DNA from 3 places in the Sphingobium sp. B11D3B genome. Region 3 is predicted to be linked to each of the others. Evidence: predicted binding sites of a transcription regulator. Region 3 holds the regulator's gene; each other region holds the start of a gene.

Region 1 (10,225 bases), 1.2 Mb from region 3:
CACGCCATTCTCGGTGGCGCGAAAGTCCGGTGCGAGGTCGAGACCGGCTGGCGTGCCCTGCTCAACGGCGGCGAGATAGCGGTCCACATGCGCATAGAGGCAGGCGCGGTCGCACGCAGGCGCGACCTCCCGTGCCAGCGTCGGCAAGCCGGGGGAGAGCAGCAGCGCGAGGGCGGTGGCACGCCATGCAAAGCGGATCATCCGTCAGTCCTTTCCGTCGCGCAGATCGCCCAGCCAGCCGCTGTCGGCCTCATAAGGCGCGAATTTGAAGATCGCCTCGACCTCGTGAATCTTGCCGCCGCGCACGCCGAGGATCTCCGCATTGAGCAATGAGACCGGCTGGCGCGGCTTGTCATGGCAGATCGTGCCATAGCCGGGGACCTCGTTGCACCGGCCGTTCTTGTACCAGCGCATGACATAGACGCCGAAGACGAGCTGCTTCTCCTCATCGAGCAGGAGGAAGCGGCGCGGCTCGACCGCGTCGAGCTGGTCGAACAGGTGCAGGCTGATCTGCTGGCCGCAGCCCATGCTGCCGAAATGCGGCTTGGGCACGCCGGGGATCGTGCCGATGGGATAGTTGAGTTCCGCATTGCCGCTCATCGCCATGCGGTTCTCGATCCGCTGGCAATCCTCCGCATAGAGGGAGCCGTCGGCCGCGAGCAGCGCGTCGAAATTGGCATTGGCCGTCTCGATCATCTGCTGGCGGGTCAGCCGCTCGGCGGGCGGAACGATATTGCCGAACGACGCGCGCGGCGCCGGCACGATGGATGTGCCGGGCACCCGCCCGCGCCCGAGAATCGTCTCCACCTCGGTGATCTTGCGATCCGCCACCTTGAGGCGCAGCGCGATGGTGACCTTGCCCTCCCCTTCCAGCACCTCGCCGATATAGCCGACGGTGCCGCTCACCGGATCGGCGAGGTCGATGCGATAGGTGCCAAGGCCGGTCGCCGTCTGCCACAGGCCCGCGCCGAGACGGACCTCCTGCGCATCTTCGGTCGCGCGATAGCGCGTCGCCATCGGCGCCCTAGCGGGCGCGCGCGCGATCATGGCGGCCAGATACTGGTCCATGATCTCGGTGAGGCAGGTGCGGTCACAGGCCGCCGGTGCGGCAGGTCCGGCAGCCATCGCCGGGGCGGCGAGCAGGAGCGCGGCCATCGCGGCCAGCCCCCGGATGGGACGCGCGATCATGGCTGCACGGGACGCGGGCGGGGCCGGATGCGGGTGATCTTGCCGCATGGAATCTCGTAGAGCAGCACGCCGCGCAACCGCCAGTCATCGCCCGCCTTCAAGGGCCGTGAGCCAAAGTCGGGCCAGTCGCTGGTGGCCTGAAAATGCGCTTCCAGATCGACCGTCGCGCCCTGTGGCTGCACCTCGATGGCGTGCGGGGTGACATGCTCCTTCAGCCCACGGGCATCGACGTCGCGATAAAAGGCGATGATGGCATCGCGCCCCTTGAGATCGGGCCACTTCCCGCCTTTCACCAGGACGACATCGGCGTCGTAATAGCTGGTGAAGCAGGCATAATCGCGCGCATTGAAACAGAGGAAATAGCGCTCGAAATCGGCCTTGGTCATGCCCGGCGACGGGCAATTCTCGGCCGCCACAGCCGTTTGGGCGAGCGATCCGAGCAGAGCAAGCATGAGCGCTTTGCCGACGGCTGAGCTGAACCGCATCCCCTGTGACCTCCCCCTCATGACGCACATCCGCATGCAGCGGATAAATCGTGATACGTCGTTGTAGTTTATTCCGTCCTGCAGGGCCGCCTTGTCAAGCGAAATGCCCGGTGAGCGAAACCGCCCTTGTGACCTTCTGACGGAGGCTGGCGGGCCAATGATCGTTCCACTCCAATGGCTTGGGTCGCGATGGGACAAGCTGCCGGAACGATCCCTTGACCCTGCTCAGAATAGGAACATAATAGGAACATATGAGACTCGCCCCTGCCCTTTTGTGCGATCACGCGATGCCGGATGCCCCCTCCCGAAAGGCGTTCGGCATCGCCGCGATCGATACGCTGCTGGGCGGCGGGCTGGCGCGCGGGCGAGTACATGAAGTCTATGCGGCAGAGGTGGACGATGTCGCGGCAGCGGCGGGTTTCGTCGTCTCGCTGGCGACAGGTCTGAGCGAGGCCGACGGCAAGGTGCTGTGGCTCCGCGAGCGACAGGCGAGCCGAAAAGGCGGCGTGGCGCAGGGCCATGGCTGGGCCGAACTGGGCGGCGCCCCCGGCCTGGGGCTGATCGGCACCGTCAGGGACGGCATGGACCTGCTGCGTGCCGCCGTGGATGCCTTGCGCTGCTCTGGCCTGAGCGCGGTCGTGGTGGAAGGCTGGGGGCCGATGCCCGCACTGGACCTGACCGCCAGCCGCCGCCTGACTCTGGCGGCAGAGAAATCCGGCGTGACGCTGCTGCTGCTGCGCCCTGACGCGCCGCCCGTGCCCAGCGCGGGTCAGACCCGCTGGCAGGTGGCCGCCGCACCTTCGCTCGCGCTGCCGGGCAATGCGCCCGGACTGCCGACCTTCGATGTGACCTTGCTGCGCCAACGTTCCGGCCCTTGCGGCCTTTCCTGGCGGCTGGAGTGGGACCGTGACCGACGCTTGTTCCGTGAAGCGGCGCTATCTGGCGCTGTGGTTTCCGCTCCTGCCCACAGAAAGGCTGCGGATTCAGCAGGGGATCGACAGCGCGGGGACCGGCGGGCAGCCTAACGGGCCGCTGGTTCTCGTCGCCAAGATCAAGGGCGCATTGCGGCTGTGCGCCGTCGATGCGCAGGCCCACGCGCTCGGCATCTTGCCGGGCCAGACGCTGGCCGATGCCCGCGCGCTGCAGCCCGACCTCATCTTGGCCGACATGGACGAAGAGGCCGACCGTCACTGGCTGCAGCGGCTGGCCCGGCATTGCATCGCCTGGTCGCCGCATGTCACCCTCGCCCCGCCCGATGGGATAACGCTGGATATTGCGGGAAGCGACCATCTGTTCGGCGGCGAGGCAGGCCTGGCCGCGCAGGCCGAGGATGCCTTCGCCGCGATTGGCATGAGCGTGCGCATGGCCACAGCCTCCACCGCGCAGGGCGCGCAGGCGCTGGCCCGTCATGCCCGCCTGCCCGTCACCAGCGAGCGGGAGGCGCTGCGGGCGCTGCCCGTGCTGGCGCTGGGGCTGGACGAAGAGGCGACGCTCGCCTTGCGCCGCGCCGGGCTAAAGACCATCGGCGATCTGGCGTCGCGGGCCGCCGCCAGCATCGCCGCGCGATTCGGGGCGGACGCGGTGACTGCCTTGCGCCGCCTGCTGGGCGAGGAGCAGGCGCCGATCGATCCGCTCGCACAGCCCCAGCCGCTCCATTTCGAGCGCCGTTTTGCCGAGCCGGTTGCCTTGCAGGCCAGCATCGCCGCCTGTTTTCTCGACCTGCTGCGCGAGGCGGCCCGGACACTCGATGAGCGCGGACTGGGGGGCCGGCGCTTTGTGCTGACATTGTTTCGCAGCGATGGGGCGCGCCATCGGCTGGCAATCGAGACCGGTCTGCCCACGCGCGATCCGGCGCCGGTGCTGCGCCTGTTCGACGAACGCATCGGGACGCTGGCCGACCCGCTCGACCCCGGCTTTGGCTATGACCGCATCACCTTGTTCCTGCCCGTCACCGAGCCGCTCGGCACCAGCCAGCCGGCTCTGGATGGCAGCGAGCAGGATGCCGGCGCGCTGGCCGATCTGATCGACCGGTTGAGCACCCGCCTGGGGCCGGCCAGCCTGTGTCGCCTTGAGCCGCAGGACAGCCATATTCCCGAACAGGCGCAGCTTGCCTTGCCGGCGATCCACGCCCGTGCGCCCCTTCCATGGCCCACGCCCCCGGTGGGCGAGCCGCCCTTGCGGCCGCTGTTCCTGTTCGATCCGCCGCAGCCGGTGGAGGTGATCGCGCAAGTGCCGGACGGCCCGCCGCATCGCTTCCGCTGGAAACGCAAGCTGCACGAGGTGCGGCTCTATGAAGGCCCCGAGCGGATCGCCTCCGAATGGTGGCGGCGCAAGGGCGGCGAAGCCCCCGGCAAGGCCGGACTGACACGGGACTATTACCGGATCGAGGACGTGCGCGGGCGACGCTACTGGATCTTCCGCCATGGGCTTTATGATGAAAAGCCGGATCCGAACTGGTATCTCCACGGGCTGTTCGCATGAGCGACCCTCCCCCTTTCGCAGAGCTGGTCGCGGCCACCAATTACAGCTTCCTGCGCGGCGCTTCGCATCCCGCGCATATGGTGGCGCAGGCCCATCATCTGGGCATGGCCGGGTTGGGCATTGCGGATCGCAACACGGTGGCAGGCGTCGTGCGCGCGCATGTGGCCTGGCGGGAGATCGGCGGGCCTGCCACCGGTTTTCGCCTTGCTGTCGGCGCGCGGCTGGTCTTTGCGGATGGGACGCCGGATATCGTCGCCTATCCCGCCACCCGCCATGGCTGGGGTCGGCTGACGCGGCTGTTGACGCTGGGCAACCGCCGCGCGGAAAAGGGTGATTGCACGCTCAATCTGCCGGATCTGCTCGATCATGCCGACGACCTGCTGCTGATTGCGACAGGGCGCGACCGGAGCCTGTTGGAGCGGCTGACGGAGGCGCGTCCCGGCGCGGTGTGGCTGGCGGCGACCATGCAGCGCAGCGGCGCGGATGCGCGGCGGCTTGCGCAGACGCAGGCGCTGGGCGCGGCGTGCGGCGTGCCTCTGCTCGCCACGTGCGATGCGCTCTACGATCATCCCGATGCGCGACCGCTGCACGATATCCTGACCTGCATTCGCGAAGGCACGACCATCGCTGCGGCGGGTCGACGCCTGCTGGCCAATGCCGAACGCCATCTCAAGCCCCCTGCTGAAATCGCCCGCCTGTTCCGCACCTGTCCGCAAGCCGTCACGGCCAGCACGGACATCCTCTCGCGCATCGCCTTCAAGCTCGATGATCTGCGCTATGAATATCCGCATGAACCCGTGCCCGAAGGCTGGCAGCCGCAAGCCTGGCTGGAACATCTGGTGGAGCTGGGCGGCCGCGAATATTTCCCCGATGGCCTGCCCGAAAAATACCAAGCGGTGCTGGATGAGGAATATGCGCTAATCCGCAAGCGGAACTACGCTTATTACTTCCTCACCGTGCACGATATTGTGCGCCATGCCCGCAGCCTCGAGCAGCCGATCCTGTGCCAGGGCCGGGGCAGCGCGGCCAATTCTCTGGTCTGCTATTTCCTCGGCATCACCCCGATTGATCCGGTGCGGGAGAAGCTGCTGTTCTCGCGCTTCCTCTCGGAAGAGCGCCATGAACCGCCCGATATCGACGTGGATTTCGAGCATGAGCGCCGCGAGGAAATCATGCAGTATATCTATGCCCGCTATGGCCGCGAGCGGGCGGGCATTGCCGCCACGGTGATCCATTACCGTCCGCGCAGCGCGATCCGCGAAGTGGGCAAGGCGCTGGGCCTCACCGAAGACGTGACCGCGCGGATCGCCTCGACCATCTGGGGCTCGCCCGGCGGTAGTCGGGTGCCCTCCCCGCGGATCGAGGAGGCAGGATTTGATCCTGACAATCCCGAAGTCGGCCGGCTGCGGACGCTGGTTGAGCGCCTGCTCGAATATCCCCGCCATCTCTCTCAGCATGTCGGCGGATTCGTGCTGACCGAGAGCCGGCTCGACGAACTGGTGCCCATTCACAATGGCGCCATGCCCGATCGCACCTTCATCGAATGGGACAAGGACGATATCGACGCGCTGGGCCTGATGAAGGTGGATGTGCTGGCGCTCGGGATGCTGACCTGCATCCGCAAGAGCTTCGACCTGCTGCGCACGCATGGCCTCGCCGACCTGACCCTGGCCACCGTGCCGCGCGAGGACAAGGCGACCTACGCCATGCTCCAGCGCGGCGACAGCATCGGCACCTTTCAGGTCGAAAGTCGCGCGCAGATCGCCATGCTGCCGCGGATGAGGCCGAAGGAGCTGTACGATCTGGTCATTCAAGTGGCGATCGTCCGTCCCGGCCCGATCCAGGGCGGCATGGTCCATCCCTATCTGCGCCGTCGTAACAAGGAGGAGGCCGTGGTCTTCCCCAGCCCTGCCCCGCCGAACGATCCAAACGAGCTGCGCGAGGTGCTGGGCAAGACATTGGGCGTGCCGCTGTTCCAGGAACAGGCCATGAAGCTGGCCATCGTGGCGGCCAAGTTCACGCCGCCCCAGGCCGATGGGTTGCGGCGCGCCATGGCGACCTTTCGCCATCACGGGACGGTGCATAATTACCAGAGCCTGCTGGTCGAAGGCATGGTGGCGCGCGGCTATGAGCGGGACTTTGCCGAACGCTGCTATCAACAGATCGAGGGCTTTGGCGAATATGGCTTTCCCGAAAGCCATGCCCAGGCCTTCGGATGGCTCGCTTATGTCTCATCATGGCTGAAATGCCGCCACCCGGCTGCGTTCACCTGCGCCCTGCTCAACAGCCAGCCGATGGGCTTTTATGCGCCCGCGCAGCTGGTGCGCGATGCGCAGGAGCATGGCGTGGAGGTCCGTGCGGTCGACGTGAATGCCAGCGAATGGGATAGCACGCTGGAAGGACCGGCCGGCGCTGCGCTGGCGCTGCGGCTGGGATTTTCACGCATCGACGGCTTCCGGCAGGGATGGGCCGACACGATCGCACAGGCCAGGCAGGCCGGCGCGTTCGTTTCTATCGAAGATCTCGCCCGGCGGGCCAGCCTGCCTCTCCAGGCCTTGCGCAAGCTGGCCGATGCCGATGCTTTTGGCGCGCTGGCGGAGTCGCGCCGCGATGCCTTGTGGGAGGTGCGTCGCACGCCGCCCACTCAGCTACCGCTGTTCGCTTTTGCCGATGCACCGGAACTGGGCCGGGAAGCCGATCCGCGCCTGCCCGCCATGCCGCTCTCCGAGGAAGTGGTGGCCGATTACCAGACCGCGCGGCTCTCGCTGAAGGGGCATCCGATGCAGTTTCTGCGCGCTGCGCTGACCCGCGAAGGCGTGCGATCCTGCGCGGCCGCCAATGCGCTGCCCGATGGCCGCAGGGCGCGCGTCGCCGGCGTGGTCCTGACCCGGCAGCGGCCCGGCAAGGGCAATGCCGTGTTCATCACGATCGAGGATGAAACGGGGATCGTCAACGCGCTGCTCTGGGCGCGGGATCTCGACAAGCAGCGCCACGCCGTGATGGCCGCGCGCCTGATGCTGATCGAGGGCGAAATCCAGAAGAGCAAGGAAGGCGTAGTCCACCTGATGGTCCGGCGGGTGATCGATCGCACGGCCATGCTCGATGACCTCGCCGATCATCCCCCCATGGCTCCGCAAACCGCGCGCGGCGACGAAGTCCGCAACCCACAGCGCCCCCGCATCAATGGCCATCCCCGCAATGTCAGGATTCTGCCGAAATCACGCGACTTCCACTGAGGCCCGTCTAGGGCATGTGCGTGTGAAGTGCTGGAGGCCCGAGCCGGAATCGAACCGGCGTATACGGATTTGCAGTCCGCTGCGTCACCACTCCGCCATCGGGCCTCGGGGGTGGTCGAGGGAGCGCGGCTAGCTCAATTCATTCGGCAACGCAACTTGCTTTGCGCCATGACGGACGGGACAGGTGCGCAGACTGCGTAGGGGCATTAAAAAACTTTTCACTGTGCGGTGCAAAAAAGCTAGAGAGGCTGGCAAAGCCAATTACTGTATTGCTCATACAATACAGCCATGTCATCAGGGAGCTTATGACCGAGCAGACTTTCAAGGCGATGCGCCGTGCGATGGTGGAAAGCCAGTTGCGCACCAGCGACGTCAACGATCCTGTGATCCTCGAAGCGATCCTCGCCGAACCGCGCGAACTCTATGTACCGCAGGAGCGGCGCAGCGCAGCCTATATCGATCGGGCCGTGCCGCTGGCCAATGGCCGGGCGCTCAACCCGCCGCTCGCCACCGCGCGCCTGCTGGTCGAAGCCGCCCCCCGTGCGGGCGAGAAGGTGCTGCTGGTGGGCGCGGCGACCGGCTATGCGGCGGCGCTGCTGGCGCGGCTTGGCTGCACCGTGGTCGCGATCGAGGACGATGACGCGCTGTTCGCCCACGCCAAGGCTGCGCTGGCCGGTCACGCGGGCGTCACGCTGCAGCAGGGACCGCTGGCCGCCGGCTTCGCGCAGGGCGCGCCTTATGACCTGCTGTTCGTCGATGGTGCCATCGAGGAGCTGGACGAGACGCTCGTCGCGCAATTGCGCATCGGTGGCCGCGCGGTGTTCGCACGGCTGGAGCGCGGCGTGACGCGCCTGTGCATCGGCACGCGTACCACCGGCGGCTTTGGCGCACGCGCCTTCGTGGACTGGGAGGCCGTGCCCCTGCCCGGTTTCGCCCGGCCCAAGACCTTCACATTCTGACCCGGAAGCCTCGACCGCTTATGCTCATCCGCCGGACCAAGCCCCTCGCGATGCTCGCCGCTCTGCTGAGCACCAGCACCCTCCCCGCCCAGGCCGAGACGCTGCAGGAAGCGCTGGCCGCGGCCTATCGGGACAATCCGACGCTGACCGCGGCGCGGGCCGGCCAGCGGGCGACGGACGAGAATTTCAACATCCAGAAGGCCAATGGCTTGCCGGATGTGGGCGTCTCCTCCACCTATAACGAGTTCGCTCATGAGCGCCCGCTCAATCGGCTGGCGCCCTCCCGCTCGCTCACCACGCTGCTGAGCGTGAGCGTGCCGGTCTATTCCGGTGGCCGGGTGCGCAATGCGCTGGCCGGCGCGCGCGAGCGGATCGAGGCCGGGCAATATGATCTGCGCGCCACGGAGCTCTCCATCTTCTCGCAGGTGGTGGCGGCCTATATGGACGTGATCCGCGCGGAGTCCGTCGTAGGCCTCAGCCGCAACAATGTGCAGGTGCTCGAGGTCAATCTGCGGGCGACCAACAATCGCTTCCAGGTCGGCGATCTCACCCGCACGGACGTCGCCCAGTCCGAGTCGCGCCTTTCGCTGGCCCGCGCGGACATGCAGACGGCCGAAGCCTCGCTGATCGAAGCGCGCGAGCGCTATATCCAGCTGGTCGGCCACGAGCCGGTCGACCTGCAGACCCCGCCGCAATTGCCCGGCCTGCCCGCGACGCCCGACGAAGCTGTCGACGTCGCCATGGCCCAGAATCCCGATCTGCTGGCGGCCCGCAACATCCGCGAAGCCGCGGCCTATGACGTGCGCGTCGCCAAGGGCCAGCGGCTGCCGACGGTCTCTGCCTTCGCCAGCGGCCAGCATTATACCGATCTCGCCTCCCGCGGCGGCGCCAACGAGGCGCAGGACAGCGGCCAGGTGATCGTCGGCGCACGCCTTTCCCTGCCGCTCTATCAGGGCGGCCGGCCCGGCGCGCAGGTCCGCCAGAGCCAGGCCTATCAGCAGCAGGCGATGGAAACCGAGACCGCCGTCGAGCGCAGCGTGATCGCGCAGACCCGCTCGCTCTATTCGAGCTGGCAGGCGAGCAACGAAGTGATCGCCTCCAACCGCGTGGCGGTGGATGCCAGCGGCCTCTCGCTGCGCGGCGTGCGCGCCGAAAACAGCGTGGGCACCCGCACCATCCTCGATATCCTGAACGCAGAGCAGGAGAGCTTCATCGCCAGCGTCCAGCTCGTGACGGCAGAGCGCAATGCCTATGTCGCGGCCTTCTCGCTGCTGGCCGCGATGGGCCGGATCAACCCGACGGACTTCGGCATCGCGCCCGAGCAGGTCATCAACCCGGCCGACAACTTCCAGCGCGTGAAGGGCAAGTGGTTCGACTGGGACGATGACGCCAAGCCGGCGCCCATTTCGTCCCGCACGGTTGACTCTGCCGCCCAAAACGCGACAGTAAACGCTTCAGACACCAACTGAGCGCAGGAACCATGATGGGGGCGATGCAGAACGAGCCGTCGATGGAGGAAATTCTCTCTTCCATCAAACGGATCATCGCCGAGGAGGACGGCCTTTCCGCGACACCGCGCGTGCCGCGCCGGGCCGCCATGGCGAGCGTGAGCGCCAGCCTGGATGACCAGATTCTGGAGCTGACGGACGCGCTGCCCGGCGACAATGCCGACGGGGCCGAGAGCGACGACTCGCATGAGGAGCCGATGATGAGCGCCCCCGCCAAGCCCGCCCCGGCCGCTGTGGAGCAGAAAGCCGAGCCGAAGAGCGCCGAGTCTAAAAGCAAAGCCACCGCCAAGCCGCGCGCCGCTGCAGCGTCCGCCGATGGCGCGCCCGCTGTTTCCACGACGGCCTCCACGCTCGTCTCGGACGAGAAG
Region 2 (10,225 bases), 640 kb from region 3:
TACGCGCAATGATGTCCACGCCGCATCTTGGCAAAGCGGGCGTCCACCCGGTGGTCGCGTCGGCCGCGCGCGAGCTGCTCAACAAGTCGGAGAATGAGCGGTCGGGCGTGCTCTCCACCGCCATGTCCTTCCTCGGGCTCTATCGCGACCCGATCGTGGCAAAGGTCACGCGTTCTTGCGACTGGCGCATCGCCGACCTGGTGGACGGACCACGGGCGGTCTCGCTCTATCTGGTCGTGCCACCGTCGGACATCAGTCGGACCAAGCCGCTTATCCGCCTGATTCTCAATCAGGTTGGCCGAAGGCTGACTGAGGAATTGACGCCCAAGGGCCGTTCACATCGCTTGTTGCTGATGCTTGATGAGTTTCCGGCGCTGGGTCGCCTCGATTTCTTCGAGAGCGCGCTCGCCTTCATGGCGGGCTACGGGATCAAAGCCTTTCTGATCGCCCAGAGCCTCAACCAGATCGAGAAGGCCTACGGGCAGAACAATGCCATCCTTGATAATTGTCATGTCCGTGTAGCGTTTGCGACCAATGACGAACGCACCGCAAAGCGGATTTCGGACGCGCTCGGCACCGCGACCGAGATGCGCGCGATGAAGAATTATGCCGGGCATCGGCTGTCGCCCTGGCTTGGCCATCTCATGGTCTCGCGCACCGAAACCGCTCGGCCGCTGCTCACGCCCGGCGAGATCATGCAACTGTCGCCCGACGAGGAAATCGTCATGGTGGCAGGGATCCCGCCTATCCGTGCCCGGAAAGCACGCTACTTCACCGATCCGCGCTTTACCCGCCGGATGGTCACGCCGCCCAGAATTACGCCCAGCGATCCCAAGCAGCGGCCTCGGGATGACTGGTCGGCGCTCGAGGCGGTCGACGGACCTTTGGCGCCGGAGACCGAAGTGGGGACGGGTAGGGGCACGGATCGCGAGATGGAAGGTGGCCATCGGCAGAAGGGCGCGGAAAGGATCAATGAGGCCGACGTTGGAAAAGCGCAGCCGGGTGACAATGTTGGTGAAGCGCCGGCCGGAGGTCGCCAAGAGCCGAGCAAAGGCGATGCCGCTGATCCGGCCAATGCCGGCATTCGCCTTGAGCCAGGCCTCGGCCAGCATGAGGAGATTGTCACACGCGACAGAGTGCCCGCGCTCCCTGATGGAGCCGAGGACGATCGGCAGGATGAAGAAGCGGCGCGCGCAAAGCGTCAAGCCGATCGCGCCATGGGGCGCAATGCCCGTGCCGCCTCGCTCGATCCTGATGACGGAATTGTCCTGTGAAAACGGCCTCGGTGAAGCGCAGCATCCGGCTTCGTCACGATATCGCACGTCGGCTCGCCGATCAGGCCATTGCGCGCCGCACCAGTCAGGCTGCGATCATCGAAGCAGCGCTCGACTCTTTCCTGTCGCCCGATGCAGCCGAGCGGCTCGAAGCCGCACTTTCACGGCGGCTTGATCGTATCACCCGCGATCTGGGGCGTCTTGAATGGCATGTTGCTCTGTCGAATGAGACGCTCGCCTTGTTCATTCGTAATTGGCTGAACGTGATGCCCGTGTTGCCGGACAGCGGGCGCGACGAGGTTCGCGCGCAGGGGCGCGAACGGTGGGAGCGGTTCGTTGAAGCCCTCAGCCGACGCATGGAGCAGGGGCCGCGCCTGACCACAGAAGTATCGCCCGATGTACCGAATTCTGTGAGCGGCTCGCTGTGAACATGTTGGCTCGATGCCGTGGAATATGTCCTGAGATATGTCGCGGCGATAATTGCCGTTTTGCGGTCGCACGCTTGTAGCGGTCAGCTCTTGCCCACTGTCTCAACAAGGAAGACGTGCGCGGGAGGGGTGGCGAGAAGAGTTTCCTCTGGCATGGTTGCGCAGAGCCAGTCCATCGCGTGCCGCCGCTCGATGATCGCGCCGTGGCGATCCTGATAGCGGGAGACCTCGGGATTGGCTGATACGGTGATCACCTTGAACGCGAGCGGCCATTGCCCAAGCGGCGGCTCCCAGACACCGGCCAGATAGAAGAAATTCCCATCCTCGCGCGTTACGCGATAATGTTTCGATCCCACCTTCATCCGGAAGTCGGATACCGGCACGAGACAGCGGTGGCTGGGGAAGGTTTTTTCTTCGGCCTGGACGAACCGGTAGGAGATCCCGTCGCTAAAGCGCGGGTTCGTTCCCCAATGGGCATTCACCAGCTCCTGCTTGCCCGATCCGTCAGGCTTCATGCGAATGATATGATGGGTGGTGCCATCTGCCGCATCGGAATCGAACGGAGAGGGTGTCAGCGCCATTACAAGAACATAGGAAGAACGTTGCGAGCGGGCAAGGAGGGTTGAGCGACAGCCATGTGCAATGACTATCGGCAGGAGGTCGACATTGCCTCGATCATGGATGATTTCGAGGATCTCGAAATCAACATCGAGACGCCCGAAGGGGTGCCGGAGGACAACCCGCGCGTCGATATCCGGATGACCGACATGGCGCCCATTGTTCGCGCCGTCGACCGACCGCCGGGCAACTATCGCGCCGTGGGCGAACTGGTGAACCGGCGATGGAGTTGGCCGGGCAGGAAAGGCCCGGTCTATAATCTGAGAACCGAAGGCTTTGGCGGGAAGGCCCCCGATCTCAGCCTCAATCGCTGCCTTGTTCTGTGCGATGGGTTCTACGAGTTCACTGACCCCGCCATGCCGCGTCCAAAGGACAAGCGTCTCGATAAATGGCTGTTCGAGATGAAGGATCATCGCTGGTTCTGCATGGCCGGCGTGTGGCAACATGATCCCAAGGTCGGCGAGGCGTTTTCGCTGCTGACCATGGATGCCGGCGATGACATCAGGCCCTATCATCACCGGCAGATCATCCCGCTGTCGCGCGAGCAATGGGGGGATTGGCTCAATGCCGATGTTCCTGCCGAGGAGGTCCTCACTTATCTCCCCGCGGGCATGCTCAAGGTCACGCAAGTGTGGCCGCCGCCCGACCAACAGGCCGAGCAGCCATCGCTGGCGCTCTGACCATCCTGTCGTCGCAAGGCGCTTGACGGACTGGCCTACTTGGATGGAACATAAAGGGAACAAGTGAGTCGATGCTGACCAATGCCTGCACCCTGTTCTGCCTTGCCTCGGCCGTCGGCCGAGACGCTCGCTGCGCTCCGCGCAGAGATCGCGTGCTCGCGCGCCGCGCGCGGTAACGCGCTGGGCTTTGGGGTGTCCGCGCTTGACGAGCGGCTCGCCGATCACGGTATCGATGGGAGCGGGCTCCATGAGGTTGCGGCCGCTTCAGCCAGTCTGAACGACGACGCAGCTGCGACGCTGTTCGTCGCCAGCATTGCCGCGCGCTTCGCGAGTCAGCCCGGCTTCAATGTCCTGTGGGCCGTGACCGCTTTCGATCTCTATGCCCCTGGCCTCGAGCAGGTTGGGCTTGGTCCGGACAAGCTGGTCTACGCGCAAGGCCGCAAGGACGTCGAGGTGCTCGCCATGGCCGAGGATGCCTTGCGCGATGGATCGCTCGCCTGCGTCATCGCCGAAGTGAGAGCGGCAGATATGACCGCAACCCGCCGGCTCCAGCTTGCAGCCGCCAACGGCGGGACGCCGATGCTGCTTTACCGGCGCCATCGATCGCGCGATCGCTGTCCGCTGAGCGTGCCCTCGTCAGCCATGACCCGCTGGCGGATCGGCTGCACGGCCTCGCAGCGTCTTCCCTGGGCGGGCGTTGGGCGGCCGCGCTGGCAGGTCGAGCTTGTCCGTCAGCGCAATGGCGATCCTTTTTCCCTCGAACTGGAGGCGTGCGATGCAACGGGTCGCCTCGCTCTTCCTGCCGCAACTCCCGATCGAACGGCTACGCCGGCTCGAGCGCCTGCGCAGGAACGAGCGGCCAGCTACGCCGCCTGAGGCCGGGCCTGCGCCAGGCCCACGCTTTCCAGAGCCGGTCGACGATGATCCTGGCGCCTGCTCGGTGCCGCGGGGTGGCGGATGGCGACCGGGTGCGCGTTGGGCGCGGGACGGGGCGCTAGGCCGCCGACCATCGCAGTCAGACCTCGATGCGCTGCCGGCGCACCAGCGTCCCACGATGCGCGAGATGGGTCGGCGAAGCGAGCATGCCGAGCATCCGTTCAAGGCCGTGAAATACAATATCGCCCGCAGCGACGATGGTCACAGCAGCGCGCTAGCCACAATGCCGACCTGGGCGACTTGGTGGGGTACGCCGACCGTTCTCGTCGCGCGCACGGGGCAGAAGGATGTCATAACCGCCGCCTGTCCGCAGGCGTTAGAGCTGGGGCTTCGACCAGGCATGGCTGGAGCCCATGCCCGAGCGTTGGTTGCTGATCTGGAAGTTCGTGACGCAGAGCCTGAAGCGGACCGCGCGTTGCTCGATCGGCTGGCGCTGCACGCCGCGCGGCAATGGACGCCATCGGCCAGCGTGTCTGGGCCTGACGGCCTCTGGTTCGATCTGACCGGCACGACGCATCTGTTCGGCGGCGAAGAGCGCTTCTGCCGCAGGCTGCTCGCTTTCCTGAAGCGGCTTGGCTTCACGGCGAGGATCGCCGTGGCCGGCACGGCGGGTGCGGCAAACGCGCTCGCGCGGTTTGGCAGCGAAGCGATCACGCTGCTCGAGGTGGGCAAGGAAGCCCAAGCCATCGCAGAGCTCCCCATTGCTGCGCTGCGTCTTGAAGGAGACGCGCTGCTCGCCGCAGCCCGGTTCGGGCTGGAGCGGATTGCCGACCTTTATCCCATGCCGCGCGGGCCGCTGGCACGCCGGCTTGGCCTGAAGACGGTCGAGCGCCTTGATCAGGCGCGCGGCCTCATTGCCGAGCCGATCATCCCGGTGGTTCCGACGCAAGCCCCCATGGTGACGCGGCGGCTACTGGAACCGATCGGCACGCCGGAGAGCATCGCCCAGGTTATCGGCGATCTTGTCGAGGATCTCGTCATTTTGCTGCGCGCCCGAGGATTGGGCGCCCGCAACGTGCTGCTGATCGCTGAGCGGGTGGACGGCGCAGCGCAGCGCCTGGGGGTCGGCGCATCCCGTGCGACGCGCGACGGAAAGCATTTGAAGCGCATGTTCGCGCTGCGGATGACGCAACTCGATCCCGGTCTCGGCATCGAGGCCATGCACCTTGTCGTGCCGATGGCCGAGCCGCTCGGCGCGCAGGCCGCCGGTGCGCTTCTCGAAACCTCGGCCAAGGTGCGTGACCTTGCCCCGCTGGTCGATCAGCTGGCGACGCGGGCAGGCGCTTCGGCGCTATTCCGCATATCGAGCGAAGAAAGCGATGTGCCGGAACGGGCCATGCGCCGGGTTTCGCCGCTGGATTGCGTCCAGGGCTGGCCGGGCTGGAAGCGGCCGGCGCGCTTGCTCAAGCGTCCCGAACAACTCTCCAACGTCGTCGCGCTGCTGCCCGATCATCCGCCACGCCGCTTCACATGGCGCCGGCAGAGCTACCAGGTGGTCGCAGGGGACGGTCCCGAGCGCGTCCATGGCGAATGGTGGCGCAATGCGCATGAGCTCTGGGCCGTGCGCGATTATTTTCGGGTCGAGGCGCAAGGCGGCGCGCGCTTCTGGATCTTCCGGCGGGGCGATGGCGTCGAGGCGCAGACCGGCGACCTTAGCTGGTACATGCACGGGATGTTCGGCTGATGGCTACGCCGGATACGACCTATGTCGAGCTGCAGGTCACCAGCCACTTCTCGTTCCTGCGCGGCGCATCTTCGCCGGAGGAATTGTTCGCGGCCGCCGCGTTGCTTGGTCACGGGGCAATGGGGCTTGCGGACTGGGGGACGGTCGCCGGGGTCGTGCGCGGATGGGACGGCCAGAAGACGACCGGTGTCCGAATGATCCCGGGGACTCGGGTCAAGCTGACGGATGGACGCGCACTGCTGCTCTATCCGCGCTCAAGGCCTGCCTGGTCGCGGCTGACGCGGCTGCTGTCGATCGGCAAGGAGCGTGGCGGCAAGGGCAAGTGCATCCTCGAATGGGCAGATGTTGCGGCCCATGCCGAAGACATGGTCGGCATCTTGCTGCCCGATATGCCTGACGATGTGGCTGGCGATCATTTGCGCGAGCTTGCCCAGCTGTTCGGCGAGCGGGGTTTCTGCGCGCTGTCGCTGCGCCGCCGACCCGATGATGCTGAGCGCCTCCACCTTCTCGACGCCTTGGCGCGCAAGTACGGCATTCGCTCGGTCGCGACCGGAGATGTGCTCTACCATAGTGTGCAGCGCCGCCCGCTTCAGGATGTGGTGAGCGCGATCCGCGAGCGGTGCACGATCGATGAGCTGGGGTTCCGCCGCGAACGGTTCATGGACCGCGACCTTAAGTCGCCGACCGAGATGGAGCGCCGCTTTGCTGCTTTCCCCGATGCCATCCAGGCCAGCGCCGACATCGCGGCACAATGCACCTTCGATCTTGGCGAGATCCAATATCAATACCCTTATGAGCAGGTGATCGAGGGCCGGACCGCTCAGGAGGCGCTTGCCGCCCTCACGCACAAAGCGGCGGCCGCGAAGTTTCCCGACGGCATCCCGCAGCGCTACCGCGCGCAGATCGACCATGAGCTCAAACTCATCGGCGAACTGGGTTACGCGCCCTATTTTCTGACCGTCAATTCGATCGTCGCCGAGAGCCGCCGGCGCGGCATATTGTGCCAAGGGCGTGGGAGCGCGGCCAATAGCTGCGTGTGTTATCTGCTGGGCGTTACCTCGATCGATCCGATCCAGCACGAACTGCTGTTCGAGCGGTTTGTGAGCGGCGAGCGCCGTGAGCCGCCGGATATCGACGTCGATTTCGAACATGAGCGCCGCGAAGAAATCATCCAGTGGATCTATGCGACCTACGGCCGTGACCGCTCGGCCCTGACTGCCGTCGTCACCCGATACCGCACGCGCGGCGCGGTCGCTGAGGTCGGCAAGGCGCTTGGGCTCCCCCGCGATCTCACCAAGATGCTGACCGGCCTTGTGTGGGGCTGGTCGATGGACGGCATCCCACAGGAGCAGATCGAGAGCCTCAATCTCAATGCCGACGATCATCGCCTCAAGCTGACCTTGGAGCTGGCCCGCGAACTAATCGGCACGCCGCGCCATCTCTCGCAGCATCCTGGTGGCTTCGTGCTGACCCAGGACCGGCTCGACGACCTTGTGCCGATCGAACCCGCGCGCATGGAAGATCGTCAGATCATCGAATGGGACAAGGACGATATCGACGCGCTCAAGTTCATGAAGGTCGATGTGCTGGGGCTTGGCATGCTTGGCTGCATGAACCGCGCCTTCAATCTCCTGGAACAGGACAAAGGCATCAAGGTCACGATGGCGGACCTGCAGGATGATGATCCGCAGGTCTATGGCATGATCCAGAAAGCCGACACGCTGGGCACCTTCCAGATCGAATCCCGCGCGCAAATGTCGATGCTGCCGCGCATGAAGCCGAGGGAATTTTACGATCTCGTTATCGAAGTGGCGATCGTCCGCCCGGGTCCGATCCAGGGCGACATGGTCCATCCTTATTTGCGCCGTCGCGAGGGCAAGGAGAAACCCGAATATCCCAAGCCAGAGCTGCGCGCGGTGCTGGAAAAGACCCTGGGCGTGCCGCTCTTCCAGGAGCAGGCCATGAAGGTTGCGATCGTTGGCGCGGGGTTCACGGCGGTCGAGGCCGATCAGCTCCGCCGCGCGATGGCGACCTTCAAGCTGACTGGCGGGGTCAGCCATTTCTACGACAAGCTGGTGGGCGGCATGGTTGCGCGGGGATATCCCAAGGACTTTGCCGAACGGACCTTCAAGCAGATCGAGGGGTTCGGTTCCTACGGCTTCCCTGAGAGCCACGCGGCCTCGTTCGCCAAGATCGCCTACGCCTCTTGCTGGATGAAGTACCATCATCCTGACGTCTTCTGCGCCGCGCTCCTCAATGCCCAGCCCATGGGCTTCTATGCGCCTGCCCAGATCGTTCGCGATGCGCGCGACCATGGCGTCGAGGTCCGGCCGGTCTCGATCAACCATAGCCATTGGGACTGCACGCTCGAGCCAGGGCGCGGGCGATACAGGGCGGTTCGTCTTGGCTTCCGACAAGTGCGGGGGCTAGCCAACGTCCATGGGGCAGCCATCGTCGCGGGGAGGGGGCCTGGCCCTTATGACAGCGTCGAGGAGGTCTGGCGCCGTGCCGGCGTGCCGCGCGCCGCGATCGAGCGTCTTGCCGAGGCCGATGCCTTTCACTGCCTTGCGCAGGATCGTCGACAGGGCCTGTGGAAAGTGAAGGGTCTGGGCGAAGCGCCGCTGCCGCTCTTTGCTGCCGCTGACGAACGCGAGAATGGCTTTTCGCCCGAAGGGATCGAGCCGGGCGTGTCGTTGCGCTCGATGACCGCCGGACGCGAAGTGGTCGAGGATTATCGCTCGCTCCAGCTCTCCCTGCGTGGCCATCCGATGCAGTTTCTGCGTGAGCAGCTCGATGCTATGCGGATCGTCAAATGCGCGGACCTTGCCAATATTCGCGATGGCCGCAATGTCGAGGTGGCTGGCGTCATTCTCGTGCGCCAGCGGCCCGGGTCGGCCAAGGGCGTGCTGTTCGTGACCATCGAGGACGAGAGCGGCGTGGCGCAGGGCATATTATGGCCCGATCGCTTCGAGATCTATCGCCGGCAGGTCATGTCTGCCTCCATGATCGCGATGCGCGGGCGCCTCCAGAAGGAAGGCGAGGTCATCCATATCATCTGCGATCGCATCACTGATCATGACGCAATGCTGCGCTCGATCGGTCGCATGGATTTCGCCGTGGCGCCGGGGCGCGGCGATGGCGCAACGCATGGCGGCGGGCCCGACCCGCGCGACCCGACATTCCCGCGCGGGCGCACGCTTGCCTCACCGCCCTTTGGGTCGGCGCAGGAACAGGAAGAGATTGTTCGTATCCGTAGCCATGATTTCCACTGATGAAGCACCCCGCGAGACGGGGACCACCGAGCGCGCGCTTAATGTCCTGCGGGAAGCGGCGGCCGCCAACGGCCAAGTGCAGACCCGCGGTGTCGCGCTGGCGCTTTGGGTGCTGCGCGAGCGCTGCCCGGATGACTGGCTGATCGCATTCTGGGAAGCGGCAGGGTCGGACCATGAGATCGGCCGCAATCAGGGATTGCACGCCGCCTATAACGGCATTGTGCGGCAGCTGCGCACCAGCGGCGCCATCGTCGAAGACCCAGCGAGGATGAAATGAGCCCGCCGCATTCCTATATCGGACCCTCAACCAACAGTTGCGCAGGAACCAGTACGCATGGCCAATGGCTGGGCGCCGGACGGCGCCGTTCAGGACCAAATCGACGACAGTGTGAAAGACGCGCTGGCAACGGCGCGCGCCCGCATGCCGTCGGGACCAGGCCGCGCCGAATGCGAGGAATGCGGAGAGCCGATCCCGCAGGCACGCCGCGAGGCTCTTCCCGGCGCGCGGACATGCGTTGCTTGCCAGTCTGGCCGCGACAAGCACCGCGCATTCTCCGGCATCAACCGGCGCGGCAGCAAGGACAGTCAGTTGCGCTGATGGTGGCCAAATGAAGTACCGCTTTATCGGTCCCCTGACCGCGGCTTTCATCTGTGTCTGTGCCACCCCAGCCCTGGCCGATCCATGCGAAGGGGCCTTGCCGCGCAAGGGCACGACCTTTTTTGGGATCGTTCGCTATGTGGGCGATGGCGATGGGCTGTGCGTCGGTCCTGCTGGGCGACCTGACCGTTGGATTGAGGTTCGTCTGGCCGACTTCTATGCGCCGGAGCTCCGCGAGCCGGGCGGCGCGGACGCCAAAAGGCGACTTGAACGGCTTGTCATGGGCAAGATGCTCGTCTGCAGGGCAGGGCGGCGAAGCTATGACCGCGTAGTGGCCGCCTGCACCATGGACGGGCGGCCTGTGGGTGATATCCTAAGACGGGCAGGGGGCACCGAGGGCGGGAGAGGGCGCTCCAAATGACTGCCATGTTCGAGTTTTTCGAGGCCCCCGTCGTTCCCGGCTTCTCCATAAAGGAGGACATGCTGACGGTGCGGCAAGAGGCCGCCTTGATCGCCGATATCGATGAGAGCGGTCTTAGTCCGTTTCGTTTCCAGCAATGGACAGGCAAGCGCCTGACGCGGTCCTATGGCTGGAGCTACGACTTCGAGACCGGCAAATTCGCGCCCACTGACCCGCTGCCAGACTGGCTCCACGCAGTGAGGACACAGGCCGCGAGGGTTGCGGGCCTTCCAGCCGAAGCCCTCGTTCAGGCGCTGGTGATCCGATATGACCCA
Region 3 (10,225 bases):
TCGATCTCGGCAGACGCACGGCGCTGGGCACCGGTTGGGGCAAATGGCAGGCGCAAGGCGTCGCGCAAATGTCCGTCGCCCGCCAGCGGAAATCCGCGCCGGCGGCGGGTCGAGGCGCGCAGCAGCATCAACGCAAGCTGGCTGGCGAACACCTCGTCATAGGCCAGCCGCTCGCGCGCGGCCTTTGCGCCGGGCGTCTCGTGCGTGGCCTTGAGCGCTTCCTGCCAGCTCGGCCAGCCCTTGTGGGCGCGCAGCCCCGGTTCGATCCACTCATCCAGAGCCGGGCCGCGCTCGACCGATTGCGCGACAAGATCGCGCAGTCGGCCATTGGTGATGCCGTCCGAAAGACCGTAGACGGGCTCGCAATCGGCAATCTGTCCAGCTTCCTCGACCGGCACGACATGATCGGGGTGGACGATCTGCAACTCGTCCCCGAACTGATCGAGCCGACCAGAGACGAAACGCGGCTCGCCGAGCGGGAAAAGCTTGCGGGACCATCCGCTGTTCTTGCCGAAATAGACGATACTCACCGGATCGCCGGCCATATCCACGGCGCGGATCCGGAACGGCGCCCGTGCGGTGCCGGACGCGCGATACTCTTGCGCGGTCAGCACCAGCGCGACCATCCGCCCCGTCTCGGCTTCCGCGAGCCGCCGGACGCGCTGCCGCTCGATCCAGCTCACCGGCAGATGGAAGGCGAGATCGACCACGCGCGTGAGGCCCAGGCGCTCCAGCGGCTTGGCCGAAGCGCTTCCCACGCCCTTGAGCGCCGTGCTTTCCGTGAACAGCGGATTGAGAATGTCGGGCCGCATCGCTATCTGCCCTAGTCGAAGCTGGAGGGCCGGAAAAGTGCCCGCCGGCCAATCATGACAAAACGCGCACCCGAGCGCCGCGCGAAAAGGACCGGACATGATCGACGAGACCCGCCTGCGCCGCCTCAAATTCCGCGCCTGGCACCGCGGCACGAAGGAAGCGGATCTCATGATCGGCGGCTTCTTCGATGCCCACGCCGCGAGCTTCACGCAGGAACAAGCCGATCTGTTCGAGGCGCTGCTCGAGGAAGAGGATGTCGACATCATGGCTTGGGCCATCGGCACTCTTCCCTGCCCCGCGCATTACGAAGGCGCGATGATGGAAGCGATGCGCAGGCTTGATTATGTCCCGATTGCGAAGTGATCCCTCCCCTTTCTTGACCCTCCCAACCTCCGTTCGGTTCGAGCGTAGTCGAGAACCAGCGGGCCAACGCCAATCCCAAAGCGCTACCCGTGTCTCGACTTCAGCCTCTGGCTGAAGTTTATCCTGAGCGCCCGCCCTGCGGGCAGTCGAAGGGCTCGACACGAACGGAAGGCAGAGTCGAACACACTAATGACCGACATATCCCGCATCCTCTCGGCCAAGGCGCCGCTCACCCTGTCCGGCGTGCCTGCAGGGTTCCTACCGGTTCTGCTGGCGGACCTCGCCCGCGCGGCGAAGGAGCGCGCCTGCTTCATCGCCGCCGACGGCCAGATGGCGGACGCGATAGCGCAGACCGTGCATTATTTCGCGCCAGAGCTGGAGGTGGTGAGCATCCCGGCCTGGGATTGCCTGCCTTACGACCGCGCTTCCCCTTCGCTGCGCGCCGCGTCCGAGCGGCTGGCGGGCCTGCACGCCCTGCAGGGCAAGCCCAAGGGTCCGCAGCTGGTCATCACCACCGTCAACGCGGTCACGCAGAAGACACTGACACCCTTCCGCATCCGCCAGATGGTCGCGCGCCTGGCTCCGAACGAGCGGATTGCCATCGACCGGTTGGTCAGCCTGCTCCAGTCTAACGGCTATGTCCGCACCGATACGGTGCATGATGCCGGCGAATATGCCGTGCGCGGCGGCATCGTCGACCTCTATCCCTCGGGCGAACCCGGCCCGCTGCGGCTCGATTTCTTCGGCGACGAGATCGAGACGCTGCGCCGGTTCGATCCCGCGACGCAGCGCACCACCGGTGCGGTCGATGGCTTCATGCTCCTGCCCGCCTCCGAAGCGCTGCTCGATGAGGAGAGCATCAAGCGCTTCCGCAGTCGCTACCGCGAGATGTTCGGCGCGACCGCCACGGGTGACCCGCTGTATCAGGCGGTGAGCGACGGGCGGCGGCTGGCCGGCATGGAGCATTGGCTGCCACTGTTCGAGGACCGGCTCGTCCCGCTCACCGAACATCTGCCGGAGGGCACGCTGTGGATTCGCGAGGCCGGCACTGCTGGCGCGGCCGAGGCCCGCTTCGAGGCGATCCGTGACTATCACGCCAACCGCACAACTGCCGCAGCGGCCTCGCCGGGCAGCTATCGCCCGCTGCAGCCGGATCAGCTCTATCTGACTGCCGATCGATGGACGCAAAGCGTCGAGGCGCTGCCGATCCACCTCATCTCCAGCTTCCACGAGCCCGAGAGCGCCCATGTGGTCGATTTCGGCGTGGACAGCGCCCGCGACTTCGCGCCGGAGCGGGCGCAGGGCGGCAATGTCTATGAGGCGGTGGCCAAGCATCTGGAACAAAGCCGGCGCAAGGGCCGCAAGCGCATCATCGCCAGCTACTCCATCGGCGCGCGCGAGCGACTGAAGGGCTTGCTTGAAGACCACGGCGTGCGCGGCGTCACACTGGTCGATAGCTGGCAGGAAGCGCTCGGCGCGCCCGCGGGCCGCGTCGCGCTGGCCGTGCTGCCGCTCGATCACGGCTTTGCCAATGCCGAACTGGAGGTGCTGACCGAGCAGGACATGCTCGGCGATCGTCTGGTGCGGCGCCAGAAGCGGCGCAAGAGCGCGGATGCCTTCTTGGCGGAACTCGCCACGCTCACCCCCGGCGATCTCGTCGTCCATGTCGATCATGGCATCGGGCGCTATGAGGGCCTGACCTCGATCCCGGTCGGCAAATCGCCGCATGACTGCGTGGCGCTGGCTTATGCCGGCGGCGACAAGCTCTACGTGCCAGTCGAGAATCTCGACGTGCTCTCCCGCTACGGTTCGGGCGAGGATGCGGTCGCGCTGGACAAGCTGGGCGGCGAGGCCTGGCAACGCCGCAAGGCGCGGATGAAGGAGCGCATCCGGGAGATCGCCGGAGAGCTGCTTGCCACTGCTGCCCAGCGCGCTTTGCGCGCTGCCCCTGCCTATGAGGCGGAAAGCGCCGGCTATCCCGCCTTCGTCGACCGCTTCCCCTATGAGGAAACCGAGGATCAGGATCGCGCAATCAGCGATGTGCTTGACGATCTGGCCGCCGGCAAGCCGATGGACCGGCTGGTCTGCGGCGACGTGGGCTTCGGCAAGACTGAGGTCGCGCTGCGCGCCGCGTTCGTCGCCGCGATGGCCGGCGCGCAGGTCGCGTTGATCTGCCCGACCACCCTGCTTGCGCGCCAGCATCACCTCAATTTCGAGGAGCGGTTCCGCGGCTTCCCGCTCAAGGTCGGGCGCCTCTCCCGCCTTGTCGGCACCACCGAGACCAAGGCGACCAAGGACGGCCTGGCGGACGGCACCATCGACATCGTCATCGGCACCCATGCCCTGCTGACCAAGGGGCTGGAGTTCAAGCGGCTCGGGCTGGTGATCGTGGATGAAGAGCAGCGCTTTGGCGTGGTCCACAAGGAGCGCCTCAAGCAGCTCAAGGCGGACGTCCACGTCCTCACCCTCACCGCCACGCCGATCCCACGCACGCTGCAAATGGCGATGAGCGGATTGCGCGAGCTGTCCGTCATCCAGACGCCGCCGGTGGATCGCCTCGCCGTGCGCACCTATGTCATGCCGTGGGATGACGTGGTGCTTCGCGAGGCGCTGCTGCGCGAGCATTATCGCGGCGGGCAGACCTATTTCGTCGTGCCGCGCATCTCGGACATGCCGGACATGGAGGATTTCCTCCGCGAGAAGGTGCCCGAAGTGCGCGCCATTTCCGCGCATGGCCAGATGTCGGCCAGCGAGGTCGAGGAGCGCATGTCCGCCTTCTACGAGCGCAAATATGATGTGCTGCTCTCGACGACCATCGTCGAATCCGGCCTCGATATCCCGAGTGCCAACACCATCATCATCCACCGCGCCGACCGTTTCGGCCTCGCCCAGCTCTACCAGTTGCGGGGCCGGGTCGGCCGCTCGAAGACGCGCGCCTATGCCTATATGACGACTCCGGCCGACCGGCTGACGACGGAGACGGCAGAAAAGCGACTGAAAGTCCTGTCCGATCTCGATACGCTGGGCGCAGGATTCCAGCTTGCGAGCCATGATCTCGACATTCGCGGCGCCGGCAATCTCGTCGGTGACGAGCAGAGCGGCCACATCAAGGAAGTCGGCTTCGAGCTTTACCAGTCGATGCTGGAAGAGGCGATCATGGAAGCCAAGGCCGGCGGTGCCGCGCTCGCCCCGGCGCCGGACAAGTCCTCGCCGCAGATCAATGTCGAGGCGCCGATCATGATCCCGGAGGATTATGTGCCGGATCTCGACCTGCGCATGGGCCTCTATCGCCGCATCAACGAGCTGGAGGACAAGGGCGCCATTGAGGCCTTCGCCGCCGAGCTGATCGACCGCTTCGGCCCGCTACCGGACCCCACCCAGAATCTGCTGACGCTGATCGACGTGAAGCTCAATTGCCGCAAGGCGGGCATCGCCAAGATCGACATCGGCCCACGTGGCGCGCTGGTGAGCTTCCAGAACGACCAGTGCCGCAATCTTCCGGGCCTGATCGGCTACGTCCAGAAGCTCGGCGCCATCGCCAAGCTGCGGCCCGACAGCAAGCTGGTGATCCAGCGCGCCTGGGGTGATCCCAGGGCACGGTTGAATGGGGCGCTCAAGCTGAGCCAGGGGTTGGCGAAGAGTATTGGTTGAGGGGTGGATTACCGCGACAGCGCGCGATGTGGGTATGTGTTGGCACGACGCCGTAGGGTCGAAGCAGAGAATCCGGATTGTCAGCTTTCCTCGACACTGAGGAGCCATCATGGCTGCTGTCGATAACAGCTCCCCGCCTGCGAACAAGCTATGGAAATCGGCCTTCTTACCTTTACCGCTCGTGCTGAGTAGGGTCTGAGGAGCGCCGCAGGCGCGTATCGAAGAGCCGTATCGAAGCATCCCAGTGCACGGGCCGGTCCTTCGATACGCCGCTTCGACAAGCTCAGCAGCGACTCAGGACGAACGGAGGGAATTCCGACAATGGCGTCGCGCCTGATCAGTCCGTGTTCAACACCAACGTCGGACCACAGCCGTAGCCGCTTTGAAGCGGTGACGAAGGATCGGTGAACGACATGTTCTAGCGTGGGAAGCGGCCGCTCAAGCCGGAGCGCGTTTGTCGAAGAATGAACAAGGCTCAGGGATTTTGATAAGTGGGCTGAAATCAACCTTCCAAAGATCAAGTTCGTACAGATCCCCGTCTTGGTCCAGAATCAACCCAACCCTAACTTGCATCCCATCTTCGTCGTAAAAGCCGCAAGAGCCAGCCTCGCCTCCATATGTGCGTTCGAGCTTTTGCGATACAAATGACAGGCCTCCCATCCCGCCATCATCCATCTCCTCAACGAGAAGCTCAGGCGGCAGGGCGTTACTGCACTCGTTCACCTCCCAAAGGTAGGCAACCAACGCCCGCTCTTCAGGCTTAAGAGGGCGAGGTGCAGAGTGCATTTAACGTCAAATAAGGGATTCAATATTGACTGCAATGACATGGTATCTGGACAGGCAGGTTTTAAGATTGCCGATGATAGCTGACGTTCTTGCCACCAACCCACTTCACGGCCGCCCCTGGAAGCGTCCCGCCCGAACCGTCCTACTCAATCCATAGCCCATGCGCCCGGTGCCAGTCTTCCAGCCCCTCGTCTGGATAGCCGTCGAAGCACTGGTCGTTCCGCCCGATCTGCGGTTCGACCCAATTCGCCTTTGATCCGAGCATCATGTGCACGAGCGACGGCGCCTTGGGCAAATCGCTGTCGATCGCGGAAGCGAAAGGGTGGAGCAGGTCAGGATACTCCGGGCTGAACACCCAGAGCGCGCTCGCGCAGGACGGGCAGAAGTGCCGCTCGCCGGTGCTGACCTGGCAGCTGCCTTCACCATCGTCCAGCGTAGCGTGATAGATGGCGGTCTCGCCTTGCACCTTGAGCGTGCGCTTGTCGGCGTGGAGATTGATGGCATAGCCGCCACCGCCGGCGGTCTTGCGGCAGATCGAGCAATAACAGCGCAGGAATGGCACCGGCGCGTGGCTGTCGACGGACAAGCGCACGGCGCCGCATCGACAGGAACCTTCGAGCTTGAGGGGCATGGCACGGTCCTCTTGTGGTGATCGTCTCTCGAGCTGAACCGCTCTTATCTCCGCCGGTTCCCTCAGCGCCCATTGCGCGCTTCCCCTTGCGGCCACTTAATCCTTGATCTGCGCGCGCATCCTCCGCATGGCGAGCGCGCCCGGTGCCCGGCCCATGTCCGGTGGCCGCGTGCCCTGGCAGGAGATGTCCGCCCTTGATCGTTCGCAACCGCCTTGGCTTGCTCGAAGTGCTGTTCGCCTACCGCGGCACGATCATGCCGCATATCCAGCATCGGCTGGCGGGCATCGCCGTGGCCAGTGTCGCGGCCATTCTCGCGGCCCGCGCCTGGCCGGGGCTGTTCGCGCAGATCAGCGGCATTCCGTTCGCGCTGATCGGCCTGTCGCTCTCCATCTTCATGAGCTTCCGCAACAGTGCCTGCTATGATCGCTGGTGGGAGGGTCGCAAGCAATGGGGCGCGCTGATCATCGCGAGCCGCTCCTTCGCGCGACTCACCTCCTCGCTGCCTGAGGAGGAACGCACCCCGCTGCTCCGCGGCATCTGCGGCTTCACCAACGGCCTCGCCGCCCGCCTGCGCCAGCACGACGAGGCGGCCGCGATCGGCCGGTGGGTAAAGGATGGGCCATGGCGCACCTCCCCGAACCCGACCGACACCGTACTTTACGAGATGGGCGCGCACTGCTTGCGCATGTCCGCAGATGAAAAGATCAACCCGATCCATCATTCGCTCATCGAGGGCCAACTCAAGGCGCTCAGCGATGTGCAGGCGGCCTGCGAGCGGATCGCCAGCACGCCGGTGCCGTTCACCTATTCGCTCATTCTCCACCGCACGACCTACGTCTTCTGCCTATTGCTGCCCTTCGCATTGGCGGGCTCGCTGGGCTGGTGGGCCCTCATTCCGGTGCTGGTGGCGAGCTATACCTTCTTCGGACTGGACGCCTTGGGCGATCAGCTGGAAGACCCGTTCGGCTATGATCCCAACGATTTGCCGCTCGATGCGATGACACGGACGATCGAACGCGAAATGCTCGCCCGCCTCGGCGCGACCGACCTCCCCGCACCCATCGCGCCCGATCAGCACATCCTGACCTGATCGCTCGCCCGTGCGTGGGGCTACACGCAGCCCAACAAAACGTGAGATATTTGGCCGATCCGTGTTGACGTGCCTCGATTCGTTTCCTAAACGTTCTCCGTCCGTTCCATATTGGGGAACCACTCATGTTGACCGCCAAGCAACAGCAACTGCTCAGCTACATCAAGCATCATCTCGATCAGGGTGGCGTCTCGCCCAGTTTCGAGGAGATGAAGGAAGCGCTGGACCTCAAGTCGAAGTCCGGTATCCATCGGCTGATCAGCGCGCTGGAAGAGCGCGGCTTCATCCGCAGGCTGCCCAATCGCGCGCGGGCGCTCGAAATCCTCAAACTGCCGGATGGTATGCCCGTGGCGGAGCGGACGGAAGAGCCGGCGGCGGCCACCAGCGTGACCCCGCTGCGCAAGGCGCCCACCGCGCCGGCGCGGACGATCCCCATCGCCGCCAATGACGTGATCGAAATTCCGCTGCATGGGCGCATCGCCGCCGGTCTTCCCATCGAGGCGATGGAGAGCGACACCATGTTGCCGGTCCCGGCCGCGTTGCTGGGCGCCGGCGATCATTACGCGCTAGAAGTCTCCGGTGACTCGATGATCGAAGCAGGGATTTTTGACGGTGACTTCGCGCTGATCCAGCGGACCGAGACGGCGCGCGACGGCCAGATCGTCGTTGCCCTCATCGACGAGAATGAAGCGACGCTCAAATATTTCCATCATGACGGCCGCAAGGTGCGGCTCGATCCTGCCAATCGCGACCATGAGCCCCAAACCTATGAGGCGCGGCAGGTGCGCATTCAGGGCCGGCTCGCGGGGCTCCTGCGACGCTATAACTGAGACGGGCGATATGGGGCGCCGGCTCTAGCGCGAGCCGGTGCCCGCGATCCAGGGATGGCGGCTGCGCGGGTCGTGGCCCGGCACGATCTCCCGACTGTCGAGCAGGATCAGTGCACCGCCCATGGCATTCAGCGCAGGCCGATCCAGCTTTGCCCAGCGCGGCACACATCCCGGCGGCAGGCGCCGGTCAGCGATCACAAGATCAGCCTGTGCGCAGGCGGCCACCAGTTCGGGATAGGGAACGAGCAGGCGCGAGCGACTGATCAGCAGGTGAACCGGCGGCTGGCCGGTACGGCCCGTCAAGGTCATCGCGCACATGTCCCGCGTGCATCGCGTGTCCGGCGCCTGCGTCAGGGACGCAAACTCACCGTCATAGGCGCCGGCCTCGGCCAAAGTCGTACGAACATAATCCCCGCTTCGGTCCCGCAACAACGCCATGCGCCCATCGCCCAGGCGCACCGCCACATGATGACCATCGGCGGTGACCAGCACATCGGCGGACGGCGCTAGAAATGTCAGGAAAAAGCCGAGCGCCGCCAGAGGCAGGCCCCACCAACGCAGCGCCGTGTGCCAGAGCATCAGCCACAAGAGGCCGATCATGGCGAGCGCAAAGGCCAGTCCGCTGGAGACGGGCAGCGATAGCGTCGCAAAGGGCTGACTGGCGACAGTATGCGCAATCCACAGCAGGAACTTGAGCGCCACACCGACCACCCACCAGACCGGCGCCCCCAGCCCCACAGCGTCGAGCACCAGCGCGAGGACCTCGGCGGGCATTACCACAAAACTTGTGAGCGGAATGGCGATCATATTGGCCGCAGCGCCAAGCAGGCCCGAGCGATGAAAATGAGCGAAGGCAATCGGCGTCAGCACCAGCTCCACCAGCAAACCTGTCGCCAGCAAGGCGCCGAGGCTGCGGGTCCAGCGCTTTATCCGCCCCTCGTCGCGTCGCTCGAACAGCCGCCGTGCGGGGGGATATTCGTAAAGCGCCACAATCGCGGTCACGGCGACGAAGCTCATCTGGAAGCTGGGGCCGATGACAGCCTCGGGCCAAAAGATCATCACGATCAGCGCGCCGGTCGCAATCAAGCGCAGCCCGATGGCCTCACGGCCCAGAGCCATGCCGGCGATTACCAGCAGAGCGGCAATGCACGAGCGGATCGTCGGCACCTGCGCCCCGGTGAACACAGTGTAGCCGATGCCCGCCGCGCCGCCCACGCAGGCGGCGATCATCAGCACCGGCCAGCGCAGCGCAAGGGTCGGCGAAAGCGCAAGCAGACTAACCATGATGAGAATCACGCCGCCGATCAGCGCGGAGACGTGCAAGCCACTGATCGAGAGCAGATGGGCAAGCCCGCTGCGCCGCATCGCGTCCGCATCCGCCTCACTGATCCAGTTCTGATTGCCCGTGGCGAGCGTGATCGCGATCGTCCCTTCCGGCCCCGGCAACCGCGCGGCGATGTGGTGGGCGAGAGTCGCGCGCGCATCCCCGCCAGGGGGTGCCGCATCGAGGCGCTGCACTTTGTCGAGTGCCCGCCCGGTAGCGCCGAGGCCGGAAAAATAGGCCGTCCGCGCAAAATCATAAGCGCCCGGCAGGGCAGCCGGTGCAGGCGGCATTAGCCGCGCTCGGACGGCAATGCGGTCCCCTGCGGCAATCTCCTCTGCCATCTGATCGGGCGCCGCGTTGATGCGGACCCGCGTCGGCAGATCGGGCCGCGACAGCGGCGCGACCTCCAGCCGCACCAGTCCCCGGGCAGCCAAGGGCGTTGCCGAGAGGACTCGAGCCTCCATTTCCACCACCGCGGCGCGCGCAAGTGGCGGCTGCGCAACAAGAAGCGCTTTGGCCCAGATCAGCAGACAGCCCGCCGCCAGCAGCACCGCGCCAACGGCGAGCGCAGCGGGCAAGCGTCCTCCGCGCCCCACGGCGCCAAACGCGGCGGCGACGCCCAGCCAGAAGGCGATCCACGCCATCCACTGCGGTGGCGCAGGCAGGGTGAACCACGCGATAATCCCGGCGCCCAGCAGGATCGGCACCCACAGTGGGAGTTGCGCCCGCTCAGCCT

What was found. The regulator LexA, encoded in region 3, represses DNA repair genes until DNA is damaged. The targets are predictions, from matches to a motif close to GTTCCNCNCTTGTTCT.
Region 1: M2333_RS09410 (ImuA family protein) is a predicted target of LexA. The motif match lies at 1,907-1,922, and genes of this name have one in related genera.
Region 2: M2333_RS00955 (ImuA family protein) is a predicted target of LexA. The motif match lies at 3,046-3,061, and genes of this name have one in related genera.

The regions. Positions count from the first base shown of each region.
Region 1 is NZ_JAOQOF010000001.1:2,000,908-2,011,132, forward strand. It holds gene M2333_RS09395 (hypothetical protein) at 1-201, opposite strand, end outside; gene M2333_RS09400 (hypothetical protein) at 205-1,188, opposite strand; gene M2333_RS09405 (nuclear transport factor 2 family protein) at 1,185-1,673, opposite strand; gene M2333_RS09410 (ImuA family protein) at 1,925-2,698, shown strand; gene M2333_RS09415 (Y-family DNA polymerase) at 2,580-4,154, shown strand; gene M2333_RS09420 (error-prone DNA polymerase) at 4,151-7,390, shown strand; tRNA gene M2333_RS09425 (tRNA-Cys) at 7,422-7,495, opposite strand; gene M2333_RS09430 (protein-L-isoaspartate O-methyltransferase family protein) at 7,696-8,349, shown strand; gene M2333_RS09435 (TolC family outer membrane protein) at 8,370-9,818, shown strand; gene M2333_RS09440 (DUF2497 domain-containing protein) at 9,842-10,225, shown strand, end outside.
Region 2 is NZ_JAOQOF010000001.1:197,025-207,249, forward strand. It holds gene M2333_RS00935 (conjugal transfer protein TraG) at 1-1,274, shown strand, start outside; gene M2333_RS00940 (CopG family transcriptional regulator) at 1,286-1,702, shown strand; gene M2333_RS00945 (SOS response-associated peptidase family protein) at 1,786-2,283, opposite strand; gene M2333_RS00950 (SOS response-associated peptidase family protein) at 2,338-3,000, shown strand; gene M2333_RS00955 (ImuA family protein) at 3,103-3,876, shown strand; gene M2333_RS00960 (Y-family DNA polymerase) at 4,055-5,620, shown strand; gene M2333_RS00965 (error-prone DNA polymerase) at 5,620-8,892, shown strand; gene M2333_RS00970 (hypothetical protein) at 8,879-9,169, shown strand; gene M2333_RS00975 (DksA/TraR family C4-type zinc finger protein) at 9,227-9,490, shown strand; gene M2333_RS00980 (alpha-ketoglutarate-dependent dioxygenase AlkB) at 9,908-10,225, shown strand, end outside.
Region 3 is NZ_JAOQOF010000001.1:837,033-847,257, reverse strand. It holds gene recG (ATP-dependent DNA helicase RecG) at 1-812, opposite strand, end outside; gene M2333_RS03990 (succinate dehydrogenase assembly factor 2) at 910-1,176, shown strand; gene mfd (transcription-repair coupling factor) at 1,366-4,827, shown strand; gene M2333_RS03980 (DUF6984 family protein) at 5,266-5,613, opposite strand; gene M2333_RS03975 (GFA family protein) at 5,756-6,244, opposite strand; gene M2333_RS03970 (bestrophin family protein) at 6,439-7,335, shown strand; gene lexA (transcriptional repressor LexA) at 7,461-8,165, shown strand; gene M2333_RS03960 (ComEC/Rec2 family competence protein) at 8,190-10,225, opposite strand, start outside.